DNA from 2 places in the Pseudomonas sp. GW821-FHT07G10 genome. Region 2 is predicted to be linked to the other one. Evidence: predicted binding sites of a transcription regulator. Region 2 holds the regulator's gene; the other holds the start of a gene.
What was found. Region 2 encodes sigma-54, which starts transcription at its own class of promoters, with help from an activator protein. Its sites were predicted from a motif close to ANTGGCATNNANNTTGCTNT; they were not measured.

Region 1 (5,955 bases), on a different contig from region 2:
ATATAGCGCTGATATGAGGAAAATGCAAAAACCAAACCAAGGCTCCGAAAAGAAGCGTTAAACCCCTGAAACAGGCGTTTGAAGCTCGATTGCGTGGCGTTCTGCCAGCTTCTCCGGGTATTTTTGAACCAAAATGGGTTGATAAGTGGGTGGGGTGCAATTCATTGCACCAATATAGTGCGCAAACATGGGCGGCGTTTAGAAGAATGAAAAGATGCTGCTCTTTTCTTCTTTGGCTTTCCTTGTCATTGGCTGTGGGGTGGTATCGCTCGGGTTCACTGGCTTGGGATTACCCTGTGTCAATTGGACACGTTTTTGCGTTACCCGACTGGGGGTGATCGATGAGGGCCCGATTTCCCGGCGCTTGGACATCCGTTTGATGAAGGCATCGCGGTGCGATGTCAGTATGAGCTCTCTGGCGTATATCGCGCCCACAAAAAAGGCCTCCCGAAGGAGGCCTCTGTTACGCCGCTTGCGCGAGCGCTACCGGATTAGCAGCTGTAGTACAGCTCGTATTCCAGTGGGTGTACGAAGGTACGTACTTTGATTTCTTCTTCGCTTTTCAGGGCGATGTAAGCGTCGATGAAGTCGTCGCTGAAAACGCCGCCTTTGGTCAGGAACGCACGACCTTTGTCCAGCTCTTCCAGGGCTTCTTTCAGGCTGCCGCAAACTTGTGGGATCTCTTTCGCCTCTTCAGGCGGCAGGTCGTACAGGTTTTTGTCAGCAGCATCGCCTGGGTGGATCTTGTTCTGGATGCCGTCCAGGCCAGCCATCAACAGTGCAGCGAAGCCCAGGTACGGGTTGGCTGCTGGATCCGGGAAGCGAGCTTCGATACGGCGAGCTTTAGGGCTGGACACGTAAGGAATACGGATCGAAGCGGAACGGTTGCGAGCCGAGTAGGCCAGCATTACTGGAGCTTCGAAGCCTGGGACCAGACGCTTGTAGGAGTTGGTCGACGGGTTGGTGAAGCCGTTCAGGGCCTTACCGTGCTTGATGATACCGCCGATGAAGTACAGGGCGGTGTCGGACAGGCCGGCATAACCTTCGCCAGCGAAGGTGTTCTTGCCATCTTTGGAGATGGACATGTGAACGTGCATACCCGAGCCGTTGTCGCCGTACAGCGGCTTAGGCATGAAGGTCGCGGTGCGACCGTAAGCGTCGGCAACGTTGTGTACGCAGTATTTCAGGGTCTGAACTTCGTCAGCCTTGGCTACCAGGGTGTTGAACTTGACGCCGATTTCGTTCTGGCCGGCAGTCGCCACTTCGTGGTGGTGAACTTCGATGACCAAGCCCATTTCTTCCATGGCATTACACATGGAGGTACGGATTTCGTGGTCGTGGTCGAACGGAGGAACCGGGAAGTAGCCGCCTTTGACGCCTGGACGGTGGCCTTTGTTGCCGCCTTCGACGTCCTGGTCAGACATCCACGAACCTTGTTCGGAGAAGATCTTGAACATGGAGCCGGAGATGTCGGACTTGAACTTCACTTCGTCGAAGATGAAGAATTCTGGCTCAGGACCAACGAATACGGTGTCGCCGATACCGGTGGACTTCAGGTATTCCTCGGCACGGTGGGCAATGGCGCGTGGGTCGCGGTCATAACCTTGCATGGTCGAAGGTTCGATGATGTCGCAGACCAGGATCAGGGTCGGCTCTTCGGTGAACGGATCGAGAACGGCGGTAGAGTCGTCCGGCAGCAGGATCATGTCGGAGGCTTCGATGCCTTTCCAGCCGGCGATGGAGGAGCCGTCGAACATTTTGCCGATTTCGAAGAAATCTTCATCCAGCGCATCACGGGCCGGCATGGTCACGTGGTGCTGAGTGCCTTTTGTGTCAGTGAAGCGCAGATCAATCCATTTGACGTCATGATCTTTGATGAGTTGAACCGACTTCGACATAGTGTCCTCCGGGTGGCTTCGGGCTGGTAGTGGAGTGCCCTTAGAATGTGGGTGATGCCGGCGCGAATACTCTGCCAAGGCAACCTGCCTCACAAGGGAGCAAATTGCATGCCAGTGCCCCGACTTGGGTTTTTCGCCCCAAACTCACGCATATATAGGTGAGCGCGGGAAATTCCGCGGGTTTTTCGCACTGCAATGTGGCGTCAAAAAGCCTTGGCGCCCCGTTTTAGTGCATCAAGGGTCATCTGTATATTAACTGGTTAAACCTTGAGCAATTTCCGCTATAATCCGCGCCCCCCTTTTTCGGCTGGCCCCTCGCGCGCTGTTTTCATGAAACTAATCGTAAAAGTTTTCCCCGAAATCACTATCAAGAGCCGCCCGGTACGGATGCGTTTCATCCGCCAGCTGGCCAAGAACATCCGTGCCGTGCTCCGCGATCTGGACCCGGCGGTGGTGGTGAACGGTGTGTGGGACAATCTTGAGCTGGAAACACAGGTCAGCGAGCCGAAAGCCTTGAAGGATATGACTGATCGCCTGAGCTGCATGCCGGGCATCGCGCATTTCCTGCAGGTCGACGAGTACCCGTTGGGCGACTTCGACGACATCGTCGCCAAGTGCAAACAGCACTTCGGTGATGCCTTGCCGGGCAAGATTTTTTCAGTGCGCTGCAAGCGCGCCGGCAAGCACGAATTTACCTCGATGGACGTCGAGAAATACGTCGGTAGCCAGCTGCGTCGCCAGTGCGGCGCCGCCGGGATTTCCTTGAAAACGCCTGCAATCGAAGTGCGGATGGAAATTCGCGACCAACGGTTGTTTGTGATTCACAGCCAGCACAACGGCATCGGCGGTTATCCGTTGGGCGCCCTCGAACAGACCCTGGTGTTGATGTCCGGCGGTTTCGATTCGACGGTGGCGGCTTACCAGATCATGCGTCGCGGGCTGATGGCCCACTTCTGCTTCTTCAATCTCGGCGGGCGTGCCCACGAATTGGGCGTGATGGAAGTCGCGCACTTCATCTGGAAGAAGTACGGCAGCTCCCAGCGCGTGTTATTTGTCAGTGTGCCATTCGAGGAAGTGCTGGGAGAAATTCTCGGCAAAGTCGATAACAGTCATATGGGCGTAGTATTGAAGCGTATGATGTTGCGCGCTGCGTCCCGAATCGCTGATCGGCTGGACATCGATGCGCTGGTGACCGGCGAAGCGATTTCCCAGGTTTCCAGCCAGACGCTGCCGAACCTGTCCGTGATCGACTGCGTGACCGACAAGCTGGTGTTGCGCCCGCTGATCGCCAGTCACAAGCAGGACATCATTGACCTTGCCAACGAAATCGGCACCGCCGACTTCGCCAAGCACATGCCGGAGTATTGCGGGGTCATTTCGGTGAACCCCAAGACCCACGCCAAGCGTCCGCGCGTGGAGCATGAAGAGAAAGAATTCGATATGGCGGTGCTCGAGCGTGCGCTCGAGAACGCCAAACTGGTGCCGATCGATCGGGTGATCGACGAATTGGGCCAGGATGTGCAGGTTGAAGAAGTCAGTGAGGCGCTGGCCGGTCAGATCATCATCGACATCCGTCACCCGGATGCCGCCGAAGACGATCCGCTGGAGCTCGCTGGCATCGAGGTACAAGCGATGCCGTTTTATGCATTGAACGCTCGTTTCAAGGAACTGGACCCTACTCGCCAGTACCTGCTGTATTGCGACAAAGGCGTGATGAGTCGCCTGCATGCCCACCATTTGCTCAGTGAGGGGCATGCCAATGTGCGCGTTTATCGACCGAGCTAAGAGCCCGGGGCTGTATGCCTGTGGCCTGCGTCACCGGCCCCCCGACGCCGCCGTCAAGCTGTAACGGCAAGGCCTGACTCTACTGTAAATCGCTGCCAAGACTTGTCAGCACACCGAATCCTCTGATCGAGATACACAAGTGATCGAAAATCTACGCAACATCGCCATCATTGCTCACGTTGACCATGGTAAAACCACCCTGGTAGACAAACTCCTGCGTCAATCCGGCACCCTGGAGCGCAACGAGCTCAACGACGAGCGCGTGATGGACTCCAACGACCAGGAGAAAGAGCGCGGTATTACCATTCTGGCGAAAAACACCGCCATCAACTGGAACGGCTACCACATCAACATCGTGGACACCCCGGGCCACGCCGACTTCGGCGGCGAAGTGGAACGCGTAATGTCGATGGTTGACTCCGTTCTGCTGCTGGTTGACGCTCAAGACGGCCCTATGCCGCAAACCCGTTTCGTGACCAAGAAGGCTTTCGAAGCCGGCCTGCGTCCAATCGTGGTGATCAACAAGGTTGACCGTCCAGGCGCGCGTCCAGACTGGGTTCTGGACCAGATCTTCGACCTGTTCGACAACCTGGGTGCTACCGAAGAACAGCTGGACTTCAAAGTCGTCTACGCTTCGGCCCTGAACGGTATTGCCGGTCTGGACCACACCGACATGGCTGAAGACATGACGCCGCTGTACCAGTCGATCGTCGACAACGTACCTGCGCCGAAAGTCGACCGTGACGGTCCGTTCCAGATGCAAATTTCCGCTCTGGACTACAACAGCTTCCTGGGTGTTATCGGCGTTGGCCGTATCGCTCGTGGTCGCATCAAGCCGAACACTCCGGTTGTCGCTATCGACGCCGACGGCAAGAAGCGTACCGGTCGTATCCTGAAGCTGATGGGTCACCACGGTCTGCACCGTATCGACGTTGAAGAAGCAGCTGCCGGCGACATCGTCTGCATCAGCGGCTTCGAGCAACTGTTCATCTCCGACACCCTGTGCGACCCGCTGAACGTCGAAGCGATGAAGCCGTTGACCGTCGACGAGCCAACCGTTTCCATGACCTTCCAGGTAAACGACTCGCCTTTCTGCGGTAAAGAAGGCAAGTTCGTGACCAGCCGTAACATCAAGGAGCGTCTGGACAAAGAGTTGCTGTACAACGTGGCACTGCGCGTTGAAGAAGGCGACTCGGCTGATAAGTTCAAAGTATCCGGCCGTGGTGAGCTGCACCTTTCGGTACTGATCGAAACCATGCGTCGCGAAGGCTTCGAAATGGGTGTTGGTCGTCCGGAAGTGATCATCCGTCTGGTTGACGGCGTGAAGCACGAACCGTACGAAAACGTGACCATCGATCTGCCGGAAGAATCCCAGGGTTCGATCATGGAACAAATGGGTATCCGTAAAGGCGACCTGACCAACATGGTTCCGGATGGCAAGGGCCGTGTGCGCCTTGAGTACAACATCCCGGCCCGTGGCCTGATCGGTTTCCGTAACGAGTTCCTGACCCTGACCTCCGGTGCTGGCATCCTGACCTCGATCTTCGACCGTTACGACGCGATGAAGTCCGGCGACATGTCCGGCCGTCAGAACGGCGTGCTGGTATCGGTAGCTACCGGTAAGGCTCTGACCTACTCGCTGGAAACCCTGCAGTCGCGTGGCAAGCTGTTCATCGAACACGGCCAGGACATCTATGAAGGTCAAATCGTTGGTCTGAACAGCCGCGACAACGACCTGGGTGTTAACCCGACTAAAGGCAAGAAGCTCGACAACATGCGTGCTTCGGGTAAAGACGAAACCATCGCTCTGGTTCCGCCTGTACGTTTCACTCTGGAGCAAGCTCTGGAATTCGTACAAGAAGACGAGCTGTGTGAAGTCACTCCTAAGTCCATCCGTCTTCGCAAGAAGATCCTGGGCGAAAGCGAGCGTACCCGCGCTGCCAAGAAAAGCGGCAACTGATTCGTTAGTTAGCTGTTAAAAAAACGCCCCCGACCGCAAGGTCGGGGGCGTTTTTTTGTCTGCAAGATTTGTGGTGTCTGATCTGGCGTTATCGCGAGCAAGCTCGCTCCTACAAGTGCACGCAAACTCCTGTAGGAGCGAGCTTGCTCGCGATAGCGGTCTGTCAGACCACGAGAATTTTGATCAAAACTTGTCCAGTGTCTTGCGGCTTGTATCGCGCTCGACTTCTTTAGGCTTGTACGCGCAATACCCCGGCCGCGGCCCGATCTTCGGGTGATTGCGGCAGGTGTCCGGGCGTTTTTCGTAAATGGT
Region 2 (5,955 bases):
AAGCCCGACTTGCACATCTATCGCGGCACTACTTTCCCCTGGCACGTCCAGAGCGAACGCGGCGAAGTCAATCCGGACGGCACTGAAGTAGAACTGATTGATTCGGTACGTATTGCACGTACCGACGAGAAAGATCGTACGACCATTATTACCAGTAGCCGTATGACCGTATTCCCTCAGAAGCAATATGCGCAGACCGAGCAAGCCGTTAGAATCGACGGCGCTGGTGGCGCGACTACTGGCAAGGGAATGAAAGCGTATTTGGAAGAAGGCAGGATGCACCTGCTATCGAACGTAAGAGGACAGTATGAGGCTCGTTAAAACCCTCCCTATTTTGCTCAGCCTGAGCGCAGCACTGGGAAGCGTGAGCGCCTGGGCTCTGCCGACTGATAGCCAGCAACCCATCCGCATTCAGGCCGACGACGCCCAATTGGATGACAAGCAGGGCATTGCCACTTACAAAGGCGACGTCATCATCACCCAGGGCTCGATGAAGATCACCGGCAATACCGTGACCATCACTCGCACCCCGGCAGGTGAAATCGACGTAGTGACCTCGGTGGGCAACCTGGCTTACTTCGAACAGCTGCAAAAGGCGACTGATCCAAAGCCTGTCCAGGCTTATGGCGTGACCATTCAGTATCACGCCGCGCAAAACCGTATCGTGCTGATCGACAAGGCCAAAGTGATCAACGACGGCAACACCACCGAAGGTGAGAAAATCGTCTACGACACCGTCAAACAGGTCGCTAACGCCGGTCGCGCCACCGGCAACAAGGTCACCCAGCAACGTCCGCGGGTCGACATGGTGATCCAGCCGAAAAAGAAAACTGACGAGCAGAAGGCCCAGTAATGGCAACTCTGAAAGCTCAGCATCTGGCCAAGAGCTACAAGAGCCGCCAGGTCGTGCGTGACGTCAGTCTGTCCATCGACAGCGGCCAGATCGTCGGCTTGCTCGGTCCTAACGGTGCCGGCAAGACCACCTGTTTCTACATGATCGTCGGGCTGGTCCAGGCCGATCAGGGTCGCGTACTGATCGACGACCTGGACGTCAGCCACCAGCCGATGCACGGCCGCGCACGGGCTGGCATCGGCTATCTGCCGCAAGAAGCATCGATCTTCCGCAAGCTGTCGGTTGCCGATAACATCATGGCCATTCTTGAGACCCGCAAGGAACTCGACAAGGCCGGGCGTCGCCAGGAGCTGGAAAGCCTGCTGCAGGAATTCCACATCAACCATATCCGCGATAACCTCGGCATGAGCCTCTCCGGTGGCGAACGTCGTCGCGTGGAAATCGCCCGAGCCCTGGCCACCGCACCGAAGTTCATCCTGCTCGATGAACCGTTTGCCGGTGTGGATCCGATCTCGGTGGGAGACATCAAGCAGATCATTCATCACCTGAAGGCAAAGGGCATCGGCGTGCTGATCACAGACCACAACGTCCGTGAAACCCTGGATATCTGCGAGACCGCCTACATCGTTAACGACGGTCAACTGATCGCCGAAGGCGACTCCGCCACCATCCTGGCCAACGAGCTGGTCAAGGAAGTGTATCTGGGCCATGAGTTCCGCCTGTAAGCGCTGAGGTGTTGGGCAAGTCGTCAGAGCGCCGCTATCAATAAAACCCTATAAATTTTATTGTTACCGCGCTTTAGGCAAACACGCGCCCTCAGGTGTTCAGCCAATAGTCAGAGCGCCAGTAGCAATAAGATCCTGTAAATTTTTATTGTTACCGCGCTCTAGGCAAACACTTCAGTTTCAGGCATATAATTTGCTTATGTTTGGCGCTTCGGCGCCCTGTAGTGGATGGCGCATGTGCGCCGGCAAATAAGGTGTTAAGCCCCTGCCATGAAACCATCGCTAGTCTTGAGAATGGGCCAGCAGCTGACGATGACACCGCAGCTGCAACAGGCCATCCGCCTGCTCCAATTGTCGACCCTGGACCTGCAACAGGAAATTCAGGAGGCACTGGAGTCCAATCCGATGCTCGAACGCCAGGAAGAAGGCGACGACTTCGATAACACCGACCCTCTGGCCGACAACGTCGAGCAGAAAGCCAATACCGATGTTCAGGAACCCTCTTACCAGGAAACCGCCCCGACGGTGGATAACCTCGAGGAAGGCGACTGGAACGAGCGCATCCCCAACGAATTACCTGTCGACACCGCCTGGGAAGATGTTTACCAGACCAGTGCCAGCAGCCTGCCGAGCAACGATGACGACGAGTGGGACTTCACCACCCGCACATCGGCCGGTGAGAGCCTGCAGAGTCATTTGCTCTGGCAACTGAACCTGGCACCGATGTCCGATACTGATCGCCTGATCGCCGTTACCCTGATCGATTGCATCAACAATCAGGGCTACCTGGACGAAACTCTTGAGGAAATCCTCGAAGCCTTCGACCCGGAACTGGACGTCGAACTGGACGAGATTGAAGCCGTCCTGCACCGCATCCAGCAATTCGAACCCGCCGGTATCGGTGCGCGCAACCTCAGCGAATGCCTGTTGCTGCAGCTGCGTCAAATGCCAGCCAAAACACCTTGGCTGACCGAGGCTAAACGCCTGGTCACCGACTTCATCGACCTGCTTGGCAGCCGTGACTACAGCCAGCTGATGCGCCGTATGAAGCTCAAAGAGGACGAACTGCGGCAGATCATCGAGCTGGTGCAAAGCCTCAACCCGCGCCCAGGTTCTCAAATCGAATCCAGCGAAGCCGAGTACGTCGTCCCCGACGTCATCGTACGCAAGGACAACGAACGCTGGCTGGTGGAGTTGAATCAGGAATCCGTGCCGCGCCTGCGGGTCAACCCGCAGTACGCCGGTTTCGTGCGCCGGGCCGACACCAGCGCCGACAACACCTTCATGCGCAACCAGTTGCAGGAAGCGCGCTGGTTCATCAAAAGCCTGCAAAGCCGCAACGAAACCCTGATGAAAGTCGCCACCCAGATCGTCGAGCATCAACGGGGCTTTCTCGAGTACGGCGACGAGGCGATGAAACCACTGGTGCTGCATGACATCGCCGAAGCGGTCGGCATGCACGAATCGACAATTTCCCGGGTCACCACCCAGAAATTCATGCATACCCCGCGCGGCATCTACGAACTGAAATATTTTTTCTCCAGCCACGTAAGCACCTCTGAAGGCGGTGAATGCTCGTCTACAGCGATCCGCGCGATCATCAAAAAACTGGTTGCAGCGGAAAATCAGAAAAAGCCGTTGAGTGACAGCAAGATCGCTGGTTTACTGGAGGCACAAGGCATTCAGGTAGCCCGTCGCACCGTCGCCAAATACCGCGAATCCCTTGGGATCGCGCCTTCGAGCGAACGTAAGCGTTTGATGTAACGGGCCACGCCACAGCGTTCCAGTGGCAGGCATTTCTGCCTGCCGCTTTATGCACTGGCAACGAAGGAGAAGCTGTATGCAAGTCAACATCAGTGGACACCAACTGGAAGTGACCGAACCCCTGCGCATCTACATCGGCGAAAAACTCGAACGATTGGAAAGGCATTTCGACAAGATCACCAATGTGCAAGTCACGATGACCGTCGAAAAGCTGAAGCAGAAAATTGAAGCTACCTTGCATATCCCCGGCAATGAAGTGGTCGCCAACGCCGAGCATGACGACATGTACGCGGCAATCGACGCACTCACCGACAAGCTGGATCGCCAACTCAAAAAGCACAAGGAAAAGACCCAGAGCCTCCTCCAGGGCGCAACAGGTCGTTAACACTCCCAACCCATGATTCGACTTGAAAACATCCTGACCCCCGGCCGTTCTTTGGTGAACGTGCCGGGCGGCAGTAAAAAGCGCGCCCTCGAGCAAATTGCCAACCTGATCAGCCGCGAAGTGCCGGGTCTGGAGATGCAAGATGTCTTCGAGAGTCTGATAGCCCGTGAAAAACTTGGTTCAACCGGTTTTGGCAACGGCATCGCCATTCCCCACTGCCGCCTCAAAGGCTGCGAATCGCCCATCAGTGCCTTGATGCACCTGGACGCCCCCATAGATTTCGACGCCATCGATGGTGCTCCGGTCGACCTGCTGTTTGTCCTGCTGGTCCCGCAAGCCGCTACCGATGCGCATCTGGAACTGCTTCGGCAAATTGCCAGCATGCTTGATCGCAAGGAAGTGCGCGAAAAACTTCGCAGCGCCGCAACTAATGAAGCCCTGTACCAGGTTGTCCTGGACGAGCAGAACGGTCATTAATCATGCGCTTGATCATTGTCAGCGGCCGATCCGGCTCCGGTAAAAGCACCGCCCTCGATGTATTGGAGGACAACGGTTACTACTGCATCGACAACCTGCCGGCCGGCCTGCTTCCGGAATTGGCCGAACGTGCGTTGATTCACACTGAACTGGCGCAACCGCTGGTTGCGGTTTCCATCGACGCCCGTAACTTGCCCAGCCATCTGTCGCGCTTCCCGGAGCTTTTGGAAGAAGTGCGCAGCCGGCACATCCAATGCGACGTGCTGTATCTGGACGCCGACGAGGAAACCCTGCTCAAGCGATTCTCGGAAACCCGTCGACGCCACCCCCTGAGCACCGCCAATCGATCGCTCGCCGAAGCCATTGATGATGAAACCAACCTGCTTGGGCCGATTGCCGACCTCGCTGATCTGAAGCTCAACACCACCCATCTGAACCTGTATCAACTGCGCGATACCATCAAACTTCGCCTGCTGAACCAGCCGGAGCCGGGCACGGCGTTCCTGGTCGAATCTTTCGGCTTCAAACGCGGAATGCCGGTCGATGCTGACCTGGTATTCGATGTGCGCTGCCTACCCAATCCATACTGGAAACCGGAGTTGCGCGATCAGTCCGGGCTGGACCAGCCGGTTGCCGAGTATCTGGCTGCTCAGCCGGATGTCGAAGAAATGTTCCAGGATATCTCTGCGTATCTGCTGAAATGGCTGCCCCGCTTTGCCGCCAGCAACCGCGCCTACGTCACCATTGCCATTGGCTGCACCGGCGGGCATCACCGCTCCGTCTACCTGACCGAACGTCTGGGCCAGGCTCTACAAAAGTCCCTGAAGAACGTCCAGGTTCGCCACCGCGACCTAAGCTAAAGGATTCACACCGCGATGCCCGCTCTGGAAATTGAAATCATCAACAAGCTGGGTTTACATGCCCGAGCATCTGCCAAGTTTGTCGGCGTAGCAGGTCAATATCCCTGCCAGATAAAAGCCGGACGTACCCCTGAATCCATGGTCGATGGCAAAAGCATCATGGCCATGATGATGCTCGCTGCCGGTAAAGGCACCAAAATCCATCTGTGCACTGAAGGCGAACAAGAACAGGAAGCGCTGAATGCGCTGGTTGCGCTGATCAATAACTTCTTCGACGAAGGCGAATAAAAGCTCGGCGGCCCGAGCCTTCGGCGGCGCCTACGCAAGCGCGGTATCCATGACCATCATCAGACAGAACCCGATACACAGCCCCAGGCTGGCCAGCTTGTCGTGGCCATTGCACCGTGACTCCGGGATCACCTCGTGAGTCACCACCAGCAGCATCGCGCCTGCAGCCAACGCCAACCCCAGTGGCAAGAGCAACTCGGCCAGACTCACCAGCCAGGCACACAACAACGCGAAGACCGGCTTAACCAAACCTGAAGCCGCGCCGACCAGGAACGCCTTGACCCGCGACATCCCTGCCCCGGCTAATACCAAAGCGATCACCAAACCTTCCGGCACATCCTGTAAAGCGATGCCCATGGCCAGACTGTCGGCGTCGGGCATCCCACCGCCGGCAGACACGCCGACCGCCATGCCTTCCGGGATGTTGTGAGCAATGATGGCAAATACAAATTGCCAGATCCGCGGAGCAATCACCGGATGCTCCTACAAAAAAAGGCGCGCCTCCCATTGGGTGACGCGCCTTCGCTTGAAGCTGCGGTCGTTTAGCTACCGGCCACTGTCATCCGCTCGATCAGCACTGACCCCGTACGAATATTGCTGCGC

Region 1: a site for sigma-54 is predicted at 1,995-2,014, ahead of glnA (glutamate--ammonia ligase). Genes of this name have one in related genera too.

What each region holds. Positions count from the first base shown of each region.
Region 1 covers NZ_JBWKQB010000001.1:169,302-175,256, forward strand. The annotation lists gene glnA (glutamate--ammonia ligase) at 492-1,898, opposite strand; gene thiI (tRNA uracil 4-sulfurtransferase ThiI) at 2,229-3,683, shown strand; gene typA (translational GTPase TypA) at 3,823-5,643, shown strand; gene AC07O1_RS00880 (YkgJ family cysteine cluster protein) at 5,827-5,955, opposite strand, start outside.
Region 2 covers NZ_JBWKQB010000004.1:18,954-24,908, reverse strand. The annotation lists gene lptC (LPS export ABC transporter periplasmic protein LptC) at 1-321, shown strand, start outside; gene lptA (lipopolysaccharide transport periplasmic protein LptA) at 308-853, shown strand; gene lptB (LPS export ABC transporter ATP-binding protein) at 853-1,578, shown strand; gene AC07O1_RS07640 (RNA polymerase factor sigma-54) at 1,849-3,342, shown strand; gene hpf (ribosome hibernation-promoting factor, HPF/YfiA family) at 3,419-3,727, shown strand; gene ptsN (PTS IIA-like nitrogen regulatory protein PtsN) at 3,740-4,204, shown strand; gene rapZ (RNase adapter RapZ) at 4,207-5,064, shown strand; gene AC07O1_RS07620 (HPr family phosphocarrier protein) at 5,080-5,352, shown strand; partial or broken gene AC07O1_RS07615 (ZIP family metal transporter) at 5,383-5,835, opposite strand; gene pmbA (metalloprotease PmbA) at 5,895-5,955, opposite strand, start outside.